Regions from separate parts of the Nonomuraea sp. NPDC052634 genome, predicted to be linked through region 1. Evidence: riboswitches for the same ligand, from Rfam matches in the RefSeq annotation. Region 1 holds a riboswitch; the other holds the start of a gene.
The links. Region 1 has a riboswitch for glycine ahead of gcvP (aminomethyl-transferring glycine dehydrogenase). Riboswitches for the same ligand answer to the same signal wherever they lie in the genome.
Positions count from the first base shown of each region.

Region 1 (11,219 bases):
GCCCCTGACGCTCCCGGCACGACGCGGTTCGCCGTGAGCCGCCCTCGGCACCATGCGGCCCGCCCCGGCCGTAGCCCGTCCACCGGGGCTGCGGCCGTTACCCCGCCAGGGTGGCTTGCGCGCGGCCGAGCGGGAGCCCGCTTCCGGGGCGCCCGCCGCGACGCGTCTCGCTTCCCGGCCGCCCCCGGCGCGGCGCGGCCCGGCTTCAGGGCGGCCATGCGCGGCGACCCGACCTCCGTGTCGCGCTATCCCGTCAGCCCCCGTGTTCCGTAGTCCCGTTGTGTGGGCTCTGCATGCCGTTCCTGCCTTGCGGTCCGGCCGTCGGGACGTGGCCGCGGTCGCGAGCCAGGCACACAGGGCGGTTGTCGGCGTGCGCCTGGCAAGGGGGAGCTTCGTCCTGGCAGAGCCCGAGCCCGTCGCCGTCCAGCGGGCTCCTGGGGCGCTCTGGCACGTCGGGCCGGCGGGTCGGTGTCGTTGCTCGGATGGCGCGTTCCAAAGCCCGGAGGGAGCTTCACAGGCGGCCGGAGGGCGGGCGGATGGGGACCGCTGCGGCGGAGTTCCAGGCAGTAGGGTCTCCTGCGTGAGTGAAACTTCCGCCGAGGACCGGATCTGGACGGTTCCTAACCTGCTGAGCTTCCTGCGCCTCCTGGGCGTGCCCGTGTTCTTCTGGCTGGTGCTCGGGCCCAAGGCCGACGGGTGGGCCATCGGGATCCTCGCGGTGGCCGGTTTCACGGACTGGCTCGACGGAAAGATCGCCCGCGCGTTCAATCAGACGAGCAGGCTCGGCCGGCTCATCGACCCGGCCGCGGACAAGCTGTACGTGTTCGCCACCGTCATCGCCCTCCTGCTGCGCGACGTGATCCCGTGGTGGCTGGTCGTGGTCGTGCTCGGTCGTGATCTCTTCGTCGGCTGTTTCGGCCCTGTTCTTCGCAAACACGGCTACAGGGCACTTCAGGTGCATTTCCTGGGCAAGGCGGCCATGTTCAATCTCATGTACGCCTTCCCGCTCCTCTTCCTTGCCTCGCACTCCGGGTGGTATGCCGAAATAGCACGAATTGTCGGGTGGGCGTTCGCGCTCTGGGGAACCGGCCTCTACTGGTGGGCGGGCGTCTTGTATGTCGTCCAGGTGCGCCAGCTCGTGGCGGAGGCCAGAAGGGGATGATCGGGTGAAGGCGGTCGTCATGGCGGGCGGGGAGGGCACTCGGCTGCGTCCGATGACCGCCAACCAGCCCAAACCTCTGCTTCCCGTGGCCAACCGCCCGATCATGGAGCACGTGCTGCGCCTGCTCAGGCGGCACGGCGTCACCGAGACCGTGGTGACGCTGCAGTTCCTCGCGGCCCTCGTGCGCAACTACTTCGGCGACGGCGGCGAGCTGGGCATGAGCCTCCAATACGCCACCGAGGACGTGCCGCTCGGCACCGCGGGCAGCGTCAAGAACGCCGCCGACCGCCTGCGCGACGACCGTTTCCTGGTCATCTCCGGAGATGCCCTGACGGACATCGACTTATCGGCGATGATCCGCTTTCATCGCGAAAAAGGCGCTTTAGTCACGATCGGCCTGAAACGCGTCCCCAACCCGCTCGAATTCGGGATCATCATCGTGGACGAGGAGGGCCGGGTCCAGCGCTTCCTGGAGAAGCCCACCTGGGGCCAGGTCTTCTCCGACACCGTCAACACCGGCATCTACGTCATGGAACCCGAGGTCCTCGACGCCGTCGCCACCGGCCGCCCCGTCGACTGGTCCTCGGACGTCTTCCCCGCCCTCCTCGCCCGCGGCGCCGCCATCTACGGCTACGTCGCCGACGGCTACTGGGAGGACGTCGGCACCCACGACAGCTATCTCAAGGCCCAGGCCGACGCCCTGTCGGGCCGGGTCGCGCTCGACATCGGCGGCTTCGAGGTCTCGCCCGGCGTGTGGGTCGCCGACTCGGCCTCCGTCGATCCCGACGCCGTGCTCAAGGGCCCGCTGCTCATCGGCGACTACGCCAAGGTCGAGGCGGGGGCCGAGCTGCGCGAGTACACCGTGCTGGGCAACAACGCGGTCGTCCGCGAGGGCGCGTTCCTGCACCGCGCGGTCGTCCACGACAACGTCTACCTCGGCCCCGGCACCCACCTGCGCGGCTGCGTCATCGGCAAGAGCACCGACGTGATGGCGGGCGCCCGCATCGAGGAGAACGCCGTCATCGGCGACGAATGCGTCATCGAGGCCGAGGCGTACGTCTCCAGCGGCGTCAAGGTCTATCCGTTCAAGACCATCGAGGCCGGCGCGGTGGTCAACACCAGCGTCATCTGGGAGTCGCGCGGCCAGCGCAACCTGTTCGGCCCGCGCGGCGTCAGCGGCCTGGTCAACGTGGAGATCACCGCCGAGCTGTGCGTGCGCCTGGCCAGCGCGTACGCCACCACGCTGAAGAAGGGCGAGCACGTCGTCACCTCCCGCGACTGCTCGCTGGCCGCCAGGGCGCTCAAGCGGGCCGTCATCGGCGCGCTGACCGCGGGCGCCATCAACGTCCTCGACCTGGAGGCCGCCCCGCTGCCGGTCACCCGTTTCCACACGGCCAGGGTGTCCGCGGCCGGCGGCATCGCGCTGCGCACCACTCCGGGCGACCCGCAGAGCGTCGACATCGTCATCATGGACGACCGGGGCGCCGACCTGCCGCCCGCCGCGCAGCGCAAGCTGGAGCGGGTCTTCTCCCGCCAGGAGTTCCGCCGCGCCTTCCCCGGCGAGATCGCCGAGCTGACCTACCCGTCGCGCGCGGTCGAGGACTACACCCACGAGCTGCTGCGCCATGTGGGCGTGAGCGGCGTGCGGGACATGAAGGTCGTCGTCGACTGCGCGGGCGGCACCTCGTCGCTGGTGCTGCCCACGCTGCTGGCCAGGGTCGGCGTCGAGGTGCTCACGGTCAACGCCAGGCTCGACGACGTCTCGCCCACCGAGACGCTGGCCGAGCGCCGTCGTGACCTGCAGCGCCTGTCGGAGCTGGTCAGCTCGTCGAGGGCGGCGTTCGGGGTGCGGTTCGACCCGGTGGGGGAGCGCATCGCCCTGGTGGACGAGAAGGGCCAGCTCATCAGTGAGGAACGCGCCCTGCTCGTCGTGCTCGACCTGGTGGCCGCCGAACGGCGGGGCGGCCAGGTGGCGTTGCCGGTCACCACGACCAGGGTCGCCGAGCAGGTCTGCCGCTTCCACGGCGTGCAGGTGCAGTGGACGCCCACCGCGCTCGACGCGCTCACCTCGGCCGCCGCGGGACCCGACATGATCTTCGCCGCCGACGGGCGCGGCGGGTTCGTGGTGCCCGAGTTCAGCCCGGCCATCGACGGGCTTGCCGCGTTCATGCGGCTGCTCGGGCTGGTGGCGCGCACCCGGCTGTCGCTCAGCCAGATCGACGCGAGGATCCCCGAGGCAAGGCTGCTCAGGCGGTCGGTGCCCACGCCGTGGGCGGCCAAGGGAGCGGTCATGCGCTCGGTCATCGAGGCGGCCGAGGCCGAGCCCGACGGGCACCGCGTCGACACCACCGACGGCGTGCGCGTGGCCCGCGACGACGGCAGCTGGGTGCTGGTGCTGCCGGCCGCCACGGAGCCGGTCACCGACCTGTGGGCGGAGGCGGCGGATCTGGACGGCGCCCAGGCCCTGCTCGAACGCTGGGCGCGGGTCGTGGAGCGGGCGGCGGGCTGAGCCCGTCACGCAGAGTCAACGGAAAGGGTTTGCCGATGACGTGCCCAGAGAGTGCCGCAAGATCGTAATGTAGAAACGCGCGGCGGCATGGACCACGGGGCGGGGGCGGCGGTAACTTTATCTGCGTCCGAACCACAGTGCAGCGCCCCGCCTTGACCTTTGCCGCTGATCAGCGTAAGTTGCGGCATTCGCAAACGTGAAAATAGCGAAGCGAGGCGCGCCCAGAGCACCGTCGCCGCGTCTTCGCGGTAGGAGGCCGAGCCGATCGATGCCGAGCGTCTACTGCACGCAGTGCGGGCACGCCAACCCCGAGGATGCCCGTTTCTGTTCCCGTTGTGGGTCGCCGCTGACCAGACACGAGGTCTCCGGGGACACCACCTCGACGATCTCCATAGCGGGAATCGAGGCGTACGAGGCTGAGACAGGCGACATGCTCCAGGCCGAGCGGGCGCTCGTCGAGCAGCTTCCGCCCGGCACGGCGTTGCTCACCGTGACCAGGGGCCCCAACCAGGGGAGCCGTTTCCGGCTCGACAAAGACCTGACGACGACGGGGCGCCACCCCGAGAGCGACATCTTCCTCGACGACATCACGGTCTCCCGCCGCCACGTCGAGTTCTACCGCCACCCGGGCGGTCAGTTCTCCGTGCGCGACGTGGGCAGCCTCAACGGCACGTACGTCAACCGCGAGCGTATCGAGGAGGTACCCTTGCACTCGGGCGACGAGGTGCAGATCGGCAAGTTTCGCCTTCTCTTCCTGATGCGGGGCAGCTCCGGCGTATGACTTCACAGGCGGCACGCTCGCACATGAGCATCGGGGAGGTGCTCGCGCTCCTGCGGAGCGAGTTTCCCGATGTGACGATCTCCAAGATCAGGTTCTTGGAGGGCGAAGGGCTGATCGAGCCCGAGCGCAGCCCCTCCGGCTTCCGCAAGTTCACCCACCTGCACGTCGAGCAACTGCGCTTCATCCTGACCGAGCAGCGCGACCACTACCTGCCGCTGCGCGTGATCAAGGACAAGATGGCCGAGAGCTTCGGCCGGCCGCGCGCGGTGCAGCAGGCGCAGGAGGTCAAGCTCAGCCGGGCCGAGCTGCTCGAGAGGGCGGGCATCGACGACGAGACGCTCACCGAGCTGGAGGACTACGGCCTGCTGGCCCCGGTGGCCAGGCGCTACGACGAGGAGGCGCTCAAGATCGCCCGCACCGTCGGCGCCCTGGCCCGTTTCGGCCTGCACGCCCGGCATCTGCGGGCGGTCAAGGCGGCGGCCGAGCGCGAGGCCGGGCTGGTCGAGCAGACGGTCGCCCCGATACTCAAGCGGCGCCGCCCCGGAGCCATCGGAGAGGCCGACGAGGTCGCCCGCGAGCTGTCGAATCTTCTGCTCGACCTGCACGCATCCCTTGTGCGCACGGAGGTGCGGTCGGTCCTGGGTCGTTGACGACGAAGCGAGCTGGGAGGCGAGGGCACATTCCGGGCCCACCGGGTGTTACGTTGAATTGCAGGAACCAGTCAGCAGAAGCGATGTTCACAAGCTGTGCCGGGTGACCGGTCAGGAATACGGAGCAGCCCGTGTTGCAGATGGAGGTCGTGGGCGTTCGAGTTGAAATGCCCACAAATCAGCCGATCGTCTTGCTCAAGGAGGCACACGGGGAGCGGTTCCTTCCTATATGGATCGGCATGACCGAAGCCACGGCCATCGCACTGGCCCAGGCTGAGGAGCCGCCGCCGCGGCCGCTCACCCACGATCTCTTCCGAGACGTGCTGAGCGCCCTGGGTGTGGGCCTGCGAGCGGTCAACATCGTCGCCCTGCGCGACGGCATCTTCTTCGCCGACCTGGTGTTCTCCAACGGCGTGGAGGTGAGCGCGCGGCCGTCCGACTCGATCGCGCTCGCCCTGCGTACGGGGGCGCGGATCTTCGCCAGCGAAGAGGTCGTCCAGGAGGCCGGGGTGATCATTCCGGACGACCAGGAGGACGAAGTGGAGAAGTTCAGGGAGTTCCTTGACACGATCACTCCTGAAGACTTCGGCAGGGCGGGGTAGGTATTTCAGTGCATTTACGCTTCACGACGCGCCGAGCCGGATCGTTGACTGAGCATGGTCACGGTCCTACGGTGCAAGTGAAACCCGTGGCCGCCCTTTACGAACCCCCAGATCAGGCCACGGGATGAGAGAAAGCCGGAGGTCCGCGTGGCGGTCAGCAGCGGCGAGGGAAAGACGGCCGGCCAGGAAGATCCGGTGCGGCGCGAGAGCGCGCGGCAGCGTGCCGGAGAGCAGGGACTGCTCTTCGACGAGCAGCCGACGGCGCTGCCGGGTGACATCGGATACCGCGGGCCCACGGCCTGCGCCGCCGCCGGCATCACCTACAGGCAGCTCGACTACTGGGCGCGCACGGGCCTGGTAGAGCCCACGATCAGGGCCGCGCACGGTTCGGGCTCACAGCGGCTCTACAGCTTCCGCGACATCCTGGTGCTCAAGGTCGTCAAACGGCTCCTCGACACCGGGGTGTCGCTGCAACAGATCCGTACGGCCGTCCAGCACCTGCGTGACCGCGGGGTCGCCGACCTCGCCCAGATCACGCTCATGAGCGACGGCGTCAGCGTCTACGAGTGCACCTCGGCCGACGAGGTGATAGACCTCCTCCAGGGCGGGCAGGGCGTGTTCGGCATCGCGCTCGGCCGGGTCTGGCGCGAGGTCGAGGGATCCCTCGCGGAGCTGCCGGGGGAACGAGCGGCGGTCGAGGACACCGTCCCGGCCGACCACCCCGCTGACGAACTGGCCCGCAGGCGGCGCGCCCGCCGCATCGGCTGACCTGATCACTTCCGTACCGCTCGCACCCGGGGGAACGCCGCCCGGGGCGGGGCACGCAGGGGAGCGGAGAGGCGGCACAGCGTCACCGCGCCATCAGGCCCTCACCGCCGGACCTGCGGTGAAGTGCGCCCTTCACGCGTGGTGCGGTGCACGGCAATCCCGGCCTACCGTAGTAATCTAGGACAGCAAAGCTGACGACCCCGTGCGGGAGAGTCCCCGGGCACCGTGCCCAGGGCGCCGAAGGAGCAACCCTCCCCGGAATCTCTCAGGCAACCGGTACCGCTCGGGCGAGGCGACTCTGGAAAGCAGGCGCGCCCGCCAGGCGTGTCTCACCGACGGTGCAAGCCCTGCGTCAGGGTGAAGCTCTCAGGTCGTGGCGCCGCGCAACGCGTGGCCCGCGCTGACAGAGGGGGAGATCCGGCACTCGCCCGCGCCCCGGCGCCGGTCTCCGAAAGCCTCGGGAGGCACACCATGACCGATCTGTCAGCTCCGCCGTTCTCGTCCAGGCATATCGGCCCCTCCGAGTCCGAGCAGCAGCGCATGCTCGAGGCCGTGGGCTTCGAGTCCGTCGCCGACCTCGTGGCCGTGGCCGTCCCGGAGTCGATCAGGGCCAAGGACCGGCTCCGGCTGCCCGCCGCGATCGGCGAGGCCGAGGCCATCGCCGAGCTGCGCGCTCTGGCCGGCCGCAACAAGGTCCTCACCTCCATGATCGGCCTGGGCTACTACGACACCGTCACGCCCGCCGTCATCCGCCGCAACCTGCTGGAGAACCCGGGCTGGTACACCGCCTACACGCCGTACCAGCCGGAGATCTCGCAGGGCCGCCTTGAGGCGCTGCTGAACTTCCAGACGGTCGTCTCCGACCTCACCGGCCTGCCCGTCGCCGGCGCGTCCCTGCTCGACGAGGGCACCGCCGCCGCCGAGGCCATGACGCTGGCCCGCCGGGCGGGCAAGTCCAAGAGCAACGTGTTCGTGGTGGACGCCGACGCGCTGCCGCAGACCAAGGCCGTGCTCGCCACCAGGGCCGAGCCGCTCGGCATCACGCTCGTCGAGCACTCGCTCGACGGTGAGCTGCCCGAGTGCTTCGGCGTGCTCGTGCAGTACCCGGGCGCCTCCGGCCGGCTGCGCGACTTCCGCGACGTCGCCGCCGCCGCGCACGACAAGGGCGCGCTCGTCGTGGCCGCCGCCGACCTGCTGGCGCTCACGCTGATCGCCGCCCCCGGCGAGCTGGGCGCCGACATCGCCGTCGGCTCCTCCCAGCGCTTCGGCGTGCCGTTCGGCTTCGGCGGTCCGCACGCGGCCTACATGTCCGTACGCGACGGGCTGCAGCGCCAGCTCCCCGGCCGCCTGGTCGGCGTGTCCGTGGACGCCGACGGCGACCCCGCCTACCGGCTGGCCCTGCAGACCCGCGAGCAGCACATCCGCCGCGAGAAGGCCACCAGCAACATCTGCACCGCCCAGGTGCTGCTGGCCGTCATCGCGAGCATGTACGCCGTCTACCACGGCCCCGAGGGCCTGCGCCGCATCGCCCGCCGCGTGCACCGCCAGGCCAGCGCCCTGGCCGAGAGCCTGAAGGGCGCCGGCATCGAGGTCGTGCACGGCGAGTTCTTCGACACCGTGCTCGCCCGCGTGCCCGGCAGGGCCGCTGAGGTCGTGGCCGCCGCCGCCGAGCGGGGCATCAACCTCTGGCAGGTGGACGCCGACCACGTCTCCGTCGCCTGCGACGAGAAGACCGGCGCCGCCGAGCTGGCCGCCGTACGCGCCGCGTTCGGCGTCACCGGCGACGCGATCGAGCCCGAGCAGGCCCCCGACGCGCTGCCCGCCTCGCTGCTGCGCGAGAGCGACTACCTGACCCACCCGGTCTTCCACCAGCACCGCTCCGAGACCGCGATGCTGCGCTACCTGCGCAAGCTCCAGGACAAGGACATCGCGCTCGACCGCTCGATGATCCCGCTCGGCTCCTGCACGATGAAGCTGAACGCGACCACCGAGATGGAGCCGATCACCTGGCCGGAGTTCGCCGCCATCCACCCGTTCGCGCCCGAGTCGCAGGCCGAGGGCTACCGCGAGCTGATCGGCACGCTGGAGAGCTGGCTCGCCGAGGTGACCGGCTACGACGCCGTCTCCATCCAGCCGAACGCCGGCTCCCAGGGCGAGTTCGCGGGCCTGCTGGCCATCCGCGCCTACCATCGCGCCAACGGCGAGGACCGGCGCGACGTCTGCCTCATCCCGTCGTCCGCTCACGGCACCAACGCCGCCAGCGCCGTCATGGCCGGCATGCGCGTCGTCGTCGTGGCCTGCGACAAGGACGGCAACGTCGACCTCGCCGACCTCGACGCCAAGATCGAAAAGCACCGCGACGCGCTCGCCGCGATCATGGTGACGTACCCGTCCACGCACGGCGTATACGAGGAGGCCATCACCGAGATCTGCGCCAAGGTGCACGAGGCCGGCGGCCAGGTCTACGTCGACGGCGCCAACCTCAACGCGCTCGTCGGCCTGGCCAAGCCGGGCGAGTTCGGGGCCGACGTGTCCCACCTCAACCTGCACAAGACCTTCTGCATCCCGCACGGCGGCGGCGGGCCCGGCGTCGGGCCGGTGGCCGTCCGCGCCCACCTCGCCCCCTACCTGCCCGGCCACCCGCTGCGCGGCGGCACCCCGGTCGGGCCGGTCTCGGCGGCGCCGTACGGGTCGGCGGGCATCCTGCCCATCTCGTACGCCTACGTCAGGATGATGGGCGCCGACGGCCTCACCGCCGCCACCCAGCAGGCCATCCTGTCGGCCAACTACCTCGCCCGCCGGCTGGCCCCGCACTACCCGGTGCTCTACACCGGCCGCGGCGGCCTGGTCGCGCACGAGTGCATCATCGACCTGCGGCAGATCACCAAGGAGACCGGCGTCACCGTGGACGACGTGGCCAAGCGCCTCATCGACTACGGCTTCCACGCGCCGACCATGTCGTTCCCGGTGGCCGGCACGCTGATGATCGAGCCCACCGAGAGCGAGGACCTCGCCGAGCTCGACCGGTTCGTCGACGCGATGATCGCCATCCGCGGCGAGATCGCGAAGGTCGCCTCCGGCGAGTACGACAAGACCGACAACCCGCTGCGCAACGCCCCGCACACCGCCGAGTCGGTCACCGCCGACGAGTGGACGCACCCCTACAGCCGCAGCGAGGCCGCCTACCCGGTGGCGTCCCTGCGCGAGAACAAGTACTGGTCGCCGGTGCGCCGCATCGACCAGGCGTACGGTGACCGCAACCTGGTGTGCTCCTGCCCGCCGCTGGAGGCGTACGAGGACTGAGCGGAGACCGGAGGGCGGGCCGCACGAGCCCGCCCTCCGGCATGCGCGGCCGCTCCCGCGCCCCGCCGGCGAGCCCGCCAGTCCTTCGGCGTCAAGTGAGCAGACATGATCGACGGAAGTCGTTAGGCTCGGGGCCGACCGTCCCCACAAGGAGCTCCGTTGACGTCCTCAGAACTGGAGACCTCGCCCCTCGACACCGCCCGCCGCCTGGCCGAACGCGGCGAACTCGACGCGGCGGCGGCGATACTCGGCGAGCTGGCCGACGATCCCGACGAGCCCGACCGCGCCCAGGCCGCCGTGGGCCTCGCCGTGGTCCTGGAGCAGCGCGGCGACGTCGAGGCCGCACGGCGGGCCGCCAGGACCGCCCTGGCCACAGGACACCCCGAATACGCCGCCCAGGCCGCCTGCCACCTCGCCCAGGGGTTCGAGCGCGAAGGGCGCGACGAGCAGGCCAGGGGCGCCTGGCAGGCGGTGCTGGGGGTCGGGACGCCCGCGTACGTGCCGCTCGCGCGCCTCGGGCTGGCCAGGCTCGCCGTCCGCGAGGGCAACCTGGCCGAGGCCGAGAAGGAGCTGCGCGAGGCCATGCAGGCCGGCGTCGAGGCCGGAGACGCGCGGATCGGCGCGCACGCCGCCCAGCGCCTGGCCGATCTGATGGTCGAGCACGGCGAGCCGGGCGCGGCGGCCGAGGTGCTGCTCGACGCTCTGGAGTTCGCCCCGGAAGACGAGATCCCCGGGCTGCGGGTGCAGCTCGGCATCGCGCATCTGGAGCTCGCCTGCGCCGAGTTCGCCGAGAGCGTCGAAGGCGGCGCCGACCCGCAGACCAGCGCCCTGGCCATCGAGCTGCTGGCCCGCACGCTGCCGCTGCGCGGGCGCAATGAGGACGCCGAGCGGGTGTGGACGTACGGGCTGGAGCACGAGGACGAGACGCTCGCCGCCGAGGTACGCCTGCGCTACCACCGCGACACCTGACGCGCTGGCGGATCGCGTCGCCTGGGCGCCGCGCCGGTCAGCGGCGCCGCATGATCACGGCGGCGGCCGCCACGTTGATCGCGACGATCGCCATCCAGGTGATCAGCAGGCCGCCCGCGCCCGCGCTCGCGACCGCGATGCCGGTCAGCGGGATGCTGAGGGCCAGCGAGCCGATCACGATCGCGACCATCGGCCCGGCCGGGCTCTGCCGCTTGCCCTGCGGCGCGGGCTCGTGGCGGTCGAGCTCGGCGCGTACGCGGTGCGCGATCGTGGCGTCGAGACGCTCCATGAACGAGTCGATGAGGGCGGCCTCGTACTCCGGGCCCAGGTCGCGCCGGGCGTCCAACGTGGCCTGCAGGTCGTCCCTGAGGCGTTTGTCTGACATGCGATCTATCATCCACGGGCCGTGGCACGCCGTCATCCCACCTGAGAGGTAGGGCGTGATCCTCCGGAGGTACGGTGCTGCCATGCAGGT
Region 1 covers NZ_JBFATY010000001.1:1,027,360-1,038,578, reverse strand. Annotated here, with positions in the region: gene AB0K67_RS04900 (CDP-alcohol phosphatidyltransferase family protein) at 581-1,162, shown strand; gene AB0K67_RS04895 (mannose-1-phosphate guanyltransferase) at 1,167-3,671, shown strand; gene AB0K67_RS04890 (FHA domain-containing protein) at 3,940-4,452, shown strand; gene AB0K67_RS04885 (MerR family transcriptional regulator) at 4,476-5,102, shown strand; gene AB0K67_RS04880 (bifunctional nuclease family protein) at 5,234-5,704, shown strand; gene AB0K67_RS04875 (MerR family transcriptional regulator) at 5,852-6,472, shown strand; glycine riboswitch at 6,668-6,764, shown strand; gene gcvP (aminomethyl-transferring glycine dehydrogenase) at 6,944-9,775, shown strand; gene AB0K67_RS04865 (hypothetical protein) at 9,935-10,744, shown strand; gene AB0K67_RS04860 (hypothetical protein) at 10,782-11,129, opposite strand; gene AB0K67_RS04855 (alpha/beta family hydrolase) at 11,212-11,219, shown strand, end outside.

Region 2 (11,219 bases), on a different contig from region 1:
TAGCAGAACAGCGGAAGCCGTCCTGTGGCGACGATGCTGTGTTGAAACCAGTTCCCCATGGCTCTCGCCATCGATGGTACGAGCCGTGCGGGACCGTCGCGCCCGCCCTGCTCTCACGCCGGAAAGCCCGCCGTACCCGCACACACCGGCCGTACCCGCACAGGGGAGCAGGCCAGGACCTCACGCCAGGAAACCGCGCAGCAGCGCGGCCGTGCCCTCCAGGTGCTCGGCGACGGCCCGTCCGGCGGCTTCCGGGTCGCCGGCGAGTATGGCGTCCACGATGGCCCGGTGCTGGACGGCGGCGTGGTCGAGGTTGACCTGGAGCATGGGGATGGCGTTGAGCAGGTCGCTGACCCGGGAGCGGGCGTCGGCGCAGGCGGCGGCGAGCAGGCCGGAGCCGGTCAGCTCGGCGATGGACAGGTGGAACGCGGTGTCGAGGCGGCGGTAGTCGTCGAGCCCGGCCGCGTTCAGCTCGTCGAGCCTGCGCAGCAGCAGCTCGCGCTTGGCGGCGTCGAGCTCGGAGGCGGCGAGCACCTGCGCGGCGCCGCTCTCGACGGCGAGCCGGAAGGTGAGCGCGTCGGCCAGCTCGCCGGGCCCCATCGCGTTGACGGCCTGGCGGGCGGTGCCGGCGTCGGGCTCGGGCGGCCGGTACGTGACGAACGCCCCGCCGTACCGGCCCCTGCGGACGTCGAGGTAGCCGGCGTCGGACAGCGCCCTGATCGCCTCGCGCAGCGTCACCCTGCTGATGCCGAGCCGAACGGCCAGCTCGCGCTCCGGCGGCAGCTTGCCGCCCGGCGGGACGACGCCGAGCTTGATCGCCTGGAGCAGCCGCTCGACCGTCTCCTCGAAGGCGTTGCCCGCCCTGACCGGCCGCAACACCGTCATCAAACGCGCCGACTCGTCCAACGTGTCCTCAGGCCTTGACAAGCGATCCCACGATGCACCTCAATGGTCTGAGACTAGCCCAATCGGCGAATGAGCGCGTCAGGCCAGGTCAGAGCCCAGTGAGGAGCGGCATAGCGTGAGCGATGGAGCGAGCAGCGGGTTCCTGTCCGTGGCCGAGCTGCGCGACGAGGTCGCCGCCGGCCGGATCGACACCGTGCTCCTCGCGATCGCCGACATGCAGGGCAGGCTGCAGGGCAAGCGGCTGTCGGCGCGCTACTTCCTCGACGAGGTGCTGCAGCACGGCTCCGAGGGCTGCAACTACCTGCTGGCCGTCGACGTCGACATGAACACCGTCCCCGGCTACGCCATGTCGTCCTGGGACAGGGGCTACGGCGACTTCGTCATGAAGCCCGACCTGAGCACGCTGCGCCGCATCCCGTGGCACGAGGGCACCGCCCTGCTGATGGCCGACCTGGCCTGGGAGGACGGCTCGGAGGTGACCGCCTCGCCGCGCCAGATCCTGCGCCGCCAGCTCGCCCGGCTGGCCGAGCGCGGACTGGCCGCGTACGTGGGCACGGAGCTGGAGTTCGTGATCTACGACAACAGCTACGAGGACGCCTGGAAGCGCGCGTACCGCGACCTGACCCCCGCCAACCTCTACAACGTCGACTACTCGCTGCTCGGCACCGCCCGTGTGGAGCCGCTGCTGCGCAGGATCCGGCGCGAGATGGAGGGCGCGGGCCTGTACGTCGAGTCCGCCAAGGGCGAGTGCAACCTCGGCCAGCACGAGATCGCCTTCCGCTACGCCGAGGCGCTGGCGACCTGCGACAACCACGTCATCTACAAGACGGGGGCCAAGGAGATCGCCGCCCAGGAGGGCCGGTCGATCACGTTCATGGCCAAGCCGAACCAGCGTGAGGGCAACTCCTGCCACATCCACATCTCGCTGCGCGGTCTGGACGGCGAGCCGGTGATGGCGGGCGAAGGTCCGCACGGGCTCTCCCAGCTCGGCGCCCGCTTCGTGGCCGGGCAGCTCGCCTGCATGCGTGAGCTGACCCTGCTGTACGCGCCCAACATCAACTCCTACAAGCGTTTCGTGCCCGGCAGCTTCGCCCCCACGGCGCTCAAGTGGGGCGTGGACAACCGCACCTGCTCGCTGCGCCTGGTGGGCCACGGCCTGTCGCTGCGGGTGGAGAACCGCGTGCCGGGCGGCGATGTGAACCCGTACCTGGCGGTGGCGGCGCTGATCGCGGCGGGCCTGCACGGCATCGACGAGGAGCTGCCGCTGGAGGAGCCGTACGCGGGCAACGCCTACACCTCGGGCGCGGAGACCGTGCCGCTGACGCTGCGCGACGCGCTGGCCGCGTTCGAGGGGTCGAAGCTGGCCAAGGACTGGTTCGGCGAGGACGTGGTCGAGCACTACGCGAACAACGCGCGCGTGGAGCTGGCCGCGTTCGACGCGGCGGTGACGGACTGGGAGATGTTCCGTGGTTTCGAGCGCATGTGACGGGGGCGCATGAAGATCATCAATCCGGCCACGGAGGAGGTCCTGGCCGACGTCGAGCTCGCCGACGCCGCCGAGGTCGACCGGGCCGTGGAGCGTGCCACGAAGGCGTACGCGGGCTGGCGCGCGGTGGCGCCGGGCGACCGGGCGCGGCTGCTGCGCAGGTTCGCCGAGGTGGTGGACGCGCACGGCGCGGAGCTGGCCGAGCTGGAGCTGGCCAACGCCGGTCATCCGATCGGCGGCGCCCGCTGGGAGGCGGGCGCGGTACGCGACGTGCTGCACTTCTACGCGGCCGCCCCCGAGCGCCTGCACGGCAGGCAGATCCCGGTGCCGGGCGGCGTGGACATCACCTTCCACGAGCCGCTGGGCGTGGTCGGGGTGATCGTGCCGTGGAACTTCCCGATGCTGATCATGTCGTGGGGCGTGGCGCCCGCGCTGGCGGCGGGCAACACGGTGATCGTCAAGCCGGCCGAGTGGACCCCGCTGACCGCCCTGAGGCTGGCCGAGCTGGCCCTGGAGGCGGGCCTCCCCGAGGGGGTGCTCCAGGTGCTGCCCGGGGCAGGGGAGGTCGCGGGCGCCCGCCTGGTCGAGCACCCCGGCGTACCCAAGATCGTCTTCACCGGCTCGACCGAGGTGGGCAAGGAGATCGCGGCCAAGGCCGCGCGCCACGTCAAGCGGGTCACGCTGGAGCTGGGTGGCAAGTCGGCCAACATCGTGTTCGCGGACGCGGACCTGGAGAAGGCCGCGGCGACGGCGCCGTACGCGGTGTTCGACAACGCCGGGCAGGACTGCTGCGCCCGCTCCCGCCTGCTCGTCCAGGCGAGCGTGTACGACGAGTTCATGGCCCTGCTCGCCCCCGCCGTGCTCGGCGTCAAGGTCGGCGACCCGCGCGACGAGGCCACTGAGATGGGCCCGCTCATCAGCGCCGAGCACCTGGCCCGCGTGGCGGGCTTCGTCGAGGGCACCCCCTACCTGCAGGGCTCCTGCCCCGAGGGCAAGGGCTTCTGGTTCCCGCCCACCGTGCTGACCCCCGAAGTCACCGACCGGGCGTTCACCGAGGAGATCTTCGGGCCCGTGGTGTCGGTGGCCAGGTTCGACGACGAGGCCGACGCCGTGCGCATCGCCAACGACACCCCGTACGGGCTGAGCGGCTCCATCTGGACCCGCGACGTGGGGCGGGCGCTGCGCGTGGCCAGGGCGGTCGAGTCGGGCGCGCTGTCGGTCAACTCACACTCGTCGGTCCGCTACTGGACCCCGTTCGGCGGCTTCAAGCAGTCCGGACTCGGCAGGGAGCTCGGCCCTGACGCCCTGGCGGCGTTCACCGAGGTCAAGAACGTCTTCATCGCAACGGAGTGACGCGGATGCAGCGCTTGCAGGATCGGGTGGCGGTCATCACGGGGGCGGCGAGCGGGATCGGGCTGGCCACGGCCCGGCGCTTCGCCGAGGAGGGCGCCAGGGTGGTCTGCGCGGACATCGACGAGGACGCCGGCGCCAAGGCCGCGAGCGAGGTCGGCGGCCTGTTCGTACGGGCCGACGTGACCCGCGAGGACGACGTGATCCGCATGTTCGCCACCGCGCACGAGACATACGGCAGCGTGGACATCGCCTTCAACAACGCCGGCATCTCGCCGCCCGACGACGACTCGATCCTGGAGACCGGCCTGGAGGCCTGGCGGCGGGTCCAGGAGGTGAACCTGACCAGCGTCTACCTGTGCTGCAAGCACGTCATCCCGTACATGCGGCGGCAGGGCAAGGGCTCGATCATCAACACGGCCTCGTTCGTCGCGGTCATGGGGTCGGCGACCTCGCAGATCTCCTACACCGCCTCCAAGGGCGGCGTGCTGGCGCTGTCGCGGGAGCTGGGCGTGCAGTTCGCCAGGGAGGGCATCAGGGTGAACGCGCTGTGCCCCGGCCCGGTGAACACGCCGCTGCTGCAGGAGCTGTTCGCCAAGGACCCGGAGCGGGCGCAGCGGCGGCTGGTGCACGTGCCGATCGGCCGCTTCGCCGAGGCGTCGGAGATCGCGGCGGCGGTGGCGTTCCTGGCCAGCGACGACGCGTCGTTCATCACGGCCAGCGAATTCCTGGTGGACGGCGGCATCTCCGGCGCGTACGTCACACCGCTGTAAGAGGGGGCGCGGGTCTAAGGGGGCACGCCATGCGGCGTCCGGTCATCGGCATCACCTGTTACGTCGAGCAGGCCACGTTCACGGTGTGGCGGGACACGCCCGCCGCGCTGCTGCCGCATGCGTACGTGGAGAAGGTGGCGGCGGCGGGCGGGCAGCCGGTCGTGCTGCCGCCGGCCGGTGAGCCCGCCGCGCTCGTGGACCGGCTCGACGGGCTCATCCTGGCGGGCGGCGGCGACATCGACCCGGCCAGGTACGCCGCGACGCCGCACGAGCGCACCGGCTACGTGCGGGAGTTCCGCGACGCGGCCGAGTTCGCGCTGCTGCGCGCCGCGCTCGACGCCGGCCTGCCCTACCTGGGCATCTGCCGGGGTCTCCAGGTGCTGAACGTGCTGCTCGGCGGCAGCCTGCACCAGCACCTGCCGGACGTCGTGGGCCACACCGGCCACTGCCCGGGTCCCGGCCGTTTCGGCGACCTGCCGGTCACGCCCGTGCCCGGCTCGCGGCTGGCCAAGGCCCTGGGTGCGGAGCCGCTGCCGGTCCCCCACTACCACCACCAGGCCGTGGACCGTCTCGCGCCCGGCCTGGCGGTCACCGCGACGGCGGCGGACGGCACGATCGAGGCGGTGGAGCTGGACCGGGACGCCCTCACGATGGCCGTGCAGTGGCACCCGGAGGTGGCGGCCGACCCGAAGCTCTTCGAGGCGCTGGTGGCGGCCTGCTGAACCCTCGCCGGACGGCGAACGCGACAAGACCCCCATAACACCACTAGGCTGGCGGGCATCACCGATGAAACCGTGCGGGAGAGTGCCCTGACAGCCGGTCAGGGCCCCTGAAGGAGCAAGCCCTCCCCGCGAACCTCTCAAGGCAAAGGACCGCACGGCTACGGTGTCTCTGGAAAGCAGGCCCTCGGGGCCTCGCCGAAGGTGAAAGTCCGGCAAAAGTCGGGCGAAGCTCTCAGGCACCGATGACAGAGGGGGAGGATGCTGGCATCCACTCCTGTCCTGAGGTGCGACCAATGTCCCGACCGACACCGCTCCGAGACGTTCACGAGAGCCTCGGCGCCACCCTGACCGACTTCGCCGGCTGGCTCATGCCGCTCCGGTACGGCAGCGAGTCCGCCGAGCACCGCGCCGTCCGCGAGGCGGCCGGGCTGTTCGACCTGTCGCACATGGGCGAGATCTTCGTCACCGGCCCGCAGGCCGCCGAGGCCCTCGACTACGCGCTCGTCGGCCACCTGTCGGCGCTGGCCGTCGGCCGGGCCCGCTACACCATGATCGTCAACGAGCGCGGCGGGGTGCTCGACGACCTCATCGTCTACCGCCTCGGCGACGAGGAGTTCATGGTCGTCGCCAACGCCTCCAACTACGAGAAGGTCGCCGCCGAGCTGACCGGGCGCGCCAAGGCGTACGACGCGGTCGTCGAGGACCGCTCCGACCAGTACGCGCTGATCGCCGTCCAGGGCCCGCGCTCGCAGGAGATCCTGGCCACGCTCACCGACGCCGACCTGGACGGGCTCAAGTACTACGCCGGCCTGCCCGGCACCGTGGACGGCCGCAAGGCCCTCATCGCCCGCACCGGCTACACCGGCGAGGACGGCTTCGAGCTGTTCATCCACAACGCGGACGCCGTCCCGCTCTGGCACGCGCTCACGGCCGCGGGCGAGCCGCACGGGCTCAAGCCGGCGGGCCTGTCCGCCCGTGACACTCTCCGCCTGGAGGCCGGCATGCCGCTGTACGGCAACGAGCTGACCGCGGAGCTGACCCCGTTCGACGCGGGGCTCGGCAGGGTGGTGAAATTCGACAAGCCCGGTGACTTCGTCGGCCGGTCCGCGCTGGAGGCGGTCAAGGACGACCAGCCCAGGCGCAGGCTCGTCGGCCTGGTCGCGCGGGGCCGCCGGGTGCCGCGCCACGGTTACCCGGTGACCCGAGACGGCGCGGTCGTCGGCGAGGTCACCAGCGGTGCGCCTTCCCAGACTCTGGGCAAGCCCATCGCGATGGCCTACGTGGACAGCGGCGCCGATTCTGGCCTGGCTGTGGACATCCGGGGCAGCCATGAACCTGTGGACCTGGTCGAGCTGCCCTTTTACAGGAGGAACAAGTGAGCAACATCCCTGACGACCTGAGCTACACCAAGGAGCACGAGTGGGTGCGCGGCGTCGAGGACAGCGTCACCGTGACCGTCGGCATCACGGACTTCGCCGCCGAATCCCTTGGTGACGTCGTCTACGTGCAGCTCCCGGAGGTCGGCAGCAACGTCGAGCCGGGTGACTCCGTCGGCGAGGTGGAGTCGACCAAATCCGTGAACGAGGTCTACACGCCGGTCGGCGGCGAGATCGTCGAGGTGAACCAGGCGGTCGTGGACGACCCGAGCCTGGTCAACAGCGACCCGTACGGCGAGGGCTGGATGTTCAAGGTCCGCGTGGAGGGCGACCCCGAGGACCTGCTCTCGCCTGAGGAGTACGCCGCGCTCACCGCGGGCGACTCCTGACCCACCCGCCGGGGCCCGCGCGGCCGGGCCCCGGCCCTTCATGAAAGGCGCACATCAATGGCGATCAGCGTCTTCGACCTGTTCAAGATCGGCATCGGCCCGTCGAGCTCGCACACCGGCGGCCCGATGGCCGCCGCGCACAAGTTCGCCCGCGGCCTGCACCAGGACGGCCTGCTCGACCAGGTGGCCCGCGTGGAGGTCATCCTGTACGGCTCGCTGGGCCTGACCGGCAAGGGCCACGGCAGCGACAAGGCCGTCCTGCTCGGCCTGTCGGGCGACAAGCCCGAGCTGGTCGACGTGGACACCGTGGACGCCCGCATCGCCGCCATGCGCGAGTCGGGCACCGTCACGCTCTTCGGCGTCCGCGAGATCCCCTTCGTCGTCGGCGAGCACCTCGTCTTCGAACGCAAGATCACGCTGCCCGAGCACCCTAACGGCATGTGCTTCACCGCCTGGTCGGAGTCGGGCGAGCGGCTGCGGGAGAAGGTCTACTTCTCCGTCGGCGGCGGCTTCGTGGTGGACGAGCAGGCCACCGGCGCCGACCGCATCAAGCCGGACGACACCGTGCTGCCGTACCCGTTCAGCACCGCCGAGGAGCTGCTCAAGCACTGCTCGGCCACCGGCCTGTCGATCTCCGCGCTGATGCTGGAGAACGAGAAGGCGTTCGGCCGCACCGAGGACGAGATCAGAAGCGGCCTGATGAACCTCTGGCGGGTCATGTCGGAGTGCGTCGCGCGCGGCATCTCCAAGGAGGGCGTGCTGCCCGGCGGGCTGAAGGTCAAGCGCCGGGCCAACCAGCTCCACCGCCGCCTGCAGTCAGAGCCGCCCGACCCGTTGCAGGCGATGGACTGGGTGACGCTGTTCGCGCTGGCCGTCAACGAGGAGAACGCGGCCGGCGGCAGGATCGTCACCGCCCCCACCAACGGCGCCGCCGGCATCATCCCGGCCGTGCTCACCTACTACACCCGCTTCGTCCCCCACGCCGACGACGACGGCGTCATCCGTTTCCTGCTGACGGCGGGCGCGATCGGGGTGCTGTTCAAGCAGAACGCCTCGATCTCCGGCGCCGAGGTGGGCTGCCAGGGCGAGGTCGGCTCGGCCTGCTCGATGGCCGCCGCCGGGCTCACCGAGGCCCTGGGCGGCACGCCCGAGCAGGTGGAGAACGCCGCCGAGATCGGCATCGAGCACAACCTGGGGCTGACCTGCGACCCGATCGGCGGCCTGGTGCAGATCCCGTGCATCGAGCGCAACGCGGTGGCCTCCAACAAGGCCATCACCGCGGCGCGGATCGCGCTGCGCGGCGACGGCCGCCACTTCGTCTCGCTCGACCGGGCGATCAAGACGATGCGCGACACCGGCCGCGACATGCTCGACAAGTACAAGGAGACCTCGCGCGGCGGCCTCGCGGTCAACGTGATCGAGTGCTGACCTGACGCCGTACGTGGAGCCGGACCACGGCCGGGCACTCGTCGTCGCGGACCTCGCGCCGGATCCGGCCCACGATGTCCTGGTCGAGCTTGCTCACGATCGCGCCGACGTCGGCGGCGGCCGGGCAGGTCAGGCCGATGCGCAGGCCGTCGGCGGCGACCCGGACGCCGGCCCTGCCCAGCCCGTCCACGCCCTTGAGCCCGACGAACAGCATCGCGGTGCCCGTGCCGTTGTGGCTGCCGCGGCGGCCCCAGCCGAGGCTGAGCAGCAGCCAGCGCAGCGCGAGCAGGGTCAGCAGCAGCAGGCCGAACGCGACGAACCACAGCGGCCACGGGCTCTCGGCGAGCGACTTGCGCACGCCGGTGGGCAGCACCTTCGCGCCCGGCGGCAGGTCGAAGAAGCGGTCCTGGCCGCGCAGCCACGCGTACGCGCCGAGTGCCAGCAGGATCGCCCCGACGACGGCGAGTCCCACACGGTTGCCTGCGTATTGGCGCATCAGACGGCCCTCCCGCTGCCTGCGTACCGACCGCTGCCTACGTACCGGCCGCCGCCTGCGAACCGGCCGCCGCCTGCGAACCGACCGCCGTCTGCGAACCGGCCCATCACGCGGCCCTCCTGCGCAGGCGGACCACGACCTCGCAGGTGGTCAGCGTGCCGACGCCGGCCAGGCGGTCGCCCACGACGGCGCCGACCTGCCTGAGCATCTGGCCCGAGCTCTCCCCGCTCGTCATGACCGTCACCTCGATCGTGCGGCGGCGCAGCCGGACGCTCGCCCGCTCCACGCCGTTCACCTGCTGGGCCGCCGCGCGCAGGGTGCGGCGCAGCCCCGAGCGGGTGATGCCGATGACGATGAGCGGGTCGTTCGTCTCCACCGGCACCAGCCGTGGACGGCCTGGCACGATCGCGAGCACCAGCAGGAGCGCGCCCGCCCCCGCCAGGGCCAGCGCGAGTGTCTCCAGCTCCGGCCAGGTGCTCCGGCCGGCCAGCTCGATCAGCTCGTTGACCGGCACCCAGCCGAGCGGCGCGCCGAGCAGCGCCGCGACCACCTCGGCCGTGGTCGCCCCGAGCCCGGTCGCCAGCGCGAGCGCCACCAGGGCGCCCGGGACGGTACGCGCCGGCCGCAGTGCCCTGGTCGCCCTGCGCAGCCCGGTGTTCCGCGGGGCGACGACGGTACCGGGCAGGAGCTGCTGAAGCGTGGTCATCACACCGACAGACGTACATGGAGGGCGCCCGGCCCACACCGCGCCCTCGCCGCCGGTTTGCCCGATCATTACGGGGACGAAGATCAACGCGAACAAGCCTCATATTCTTTTGCCCGATATGCGGTTACGCTGCCGTTATGGATCACCGGCAGCGTTACGACCGGGCCACCGCCGGCCTCGAACCGCCGTTCGCGCTCCTCGACCTCGACGCCCTGCGGGCCAACGCCGCCGACCTCGTACGCCGTGCCGCGGGCAAGCCCGTCAGGGTGGCCAGCAAGTCCGTACGGTGCAGGGCGGTCCTCGACCGCGTGCTCGCCATGGACGGCTTCCAAGGGCTGATGGCCTACACGCTGCCCGAGGCGCTCTGGCTGGCCGGGCACGGCCACACCGACATCCTCCTCGCCTACCCCACCGCCGACCGGCAGGCCCTGGCCGCCCTGGCGGCGGATCCCAAGGCCGCCGCGAGCATCGCCGTCACCATCGACTCGGCCGCCCACCTCGACTACATCGAGGCCGCCGTCTCCGGTGTCCGGCCGCGCGCCGAGATCAAGCTCTGCCTCGACATCGACGCCTCCTACGTCGCCCTCGGCGGCAGGTTCAGGGCCGGCGCGCTGCGCTCCCCCATCCGCGAGGCCGAGCAGGCCGCCGAGCTCGCCGCGCGCATCGCCAAGCGTCCTGGCTTCCGGCTGGCCGGGTTGCTGGCGTACGAGGCGCAGATCGCCGGGGTCGGCGACGACCCGCCGGGCAGCGCCGTCTACGCCCGGCTCATCAGGCTCATGCAGGCGCTGTCCGCCAGGGAGCTGGTGCTGCGCAGGGGCAGGATCGTCAACGCCGTACGCCAGGTCGCCGACCTCGAATTCGTCAACGGCGGCGGCACCGGCTCCGTCGAGCGGACCGTACGCGAGAAGGCGGTCACCGAGGTGGCCGCGGGCTCCGGGCTCTTCCATCCCCGGCTGTTCGACTTCTACCGGGGCTTCACCGGGCGGCCCGCCGCGCTCTTCGCGCTCCCCGTGGTCCGCCGCCCCGCCAGGGACGTCGTCACCGTGCTCGGCGGCGGTTACATCGCCTCAGGCCCCACCGGGCCCAGCCGGGCGCCGCAGCCGTATCTGCCCGCCGGGCTGCGCTACGCGCCCGACGAGGGCGCGGGCGAGGTGCAGACCCCGCTGCTCGGCCAGGCGGCCGAGGAGCTGCGGATCGGCGACCGGGTGTACTTCAGGCACGCCAAGGCGGGCGAGCTGTGCGAACGGTTCGACGCGCTGCACCTGGTCGAGGGTGACACGCTGGTGGAGTCGGTGCCGACGTACCGGGGCGAGGGCCGCACCTTCCTCTGACCGTCCCCAGAGCACCCTCTGACCACCCTCTGACCGCCCGCGTGCCGGGTCAGCGGCGCTTGCGGCGGCGCATGAGGACGATGGCGGCCCCGACGACCAGCACCGCGCCGATCCCGATCAGCACCGGTCCCAGGTCGGGCTGCTCGTCCTCCCACATCTGGCCGGCGTCGTCGCCGGGCTGCGCCGGCCGTGCCGTCACCCCCAGCGCGTCGCCGACCGCGGCGACGAAGTGACCTGCCCTGCTCTTGACGTCGGC
Region 2 covers NZ_JBFATY010000003.1:635,741-646,959, reverse strand. Annotated here, with positions in the region: gene AB0K67_RS18900 (hypothetical protein) at 1-59, opposite strand, end outside; gene AB0K67_RS18895 (FCD domain-containing protein) at 181-885, opposite strand; gene AB0K67_RS18890 (glutamine synthetase family protein) at 1,022-2,392, shown strand; gene AB0K67_RS18885 (aldehyde dehydrogenase family protein) at 2,402-3,745, shown strand; gene AB0K67_RS18880 (3-oxoacyl-ACP reductase) at 3,751-4,515, shown strand; gene AB0K67_RS18875 (gamma-glutamyl-gamma-aminobutyrate hydrolase family protein) at 4,545-5,237, shown strand; glycine riboswitch at 5,303-5,400, shown strand; gene gcvT (glycine cleavage system aminomethyltransferase GcvT) at 5,531-6,616, shown strand; gene gcvH (glycine cleavage system protein GcvH) at 6,613-7,002, shown strand; gene AB0K67_RS18860 (L-serine ammonia-lyase) at 7,060-8,430, shown strand; gene AB0K67_RS18855 (hypothetical protein) at 8,411-8,926, opposite strand; gene AB0K67_RS18850 (DUF6286 domain-containing protein) at 9,033-9,632, opposite strand; gene AB0K67_RS18845 (amino acid deaminase/aldolase) at 9,770-10,963, shown strand; gene AB0K67_RS18840 (DUF3618 domain-containing protein) at 11,013-11,219, opposite strand, start outside.
Region 2: another riboswitch for glycine. It lies ahead of gcvT (glycine cleavage system aminomethyltransferase GcvT); the one in region 1 lies ahead of gcvP (aminomethyl-transferring glycine dehydrogenase).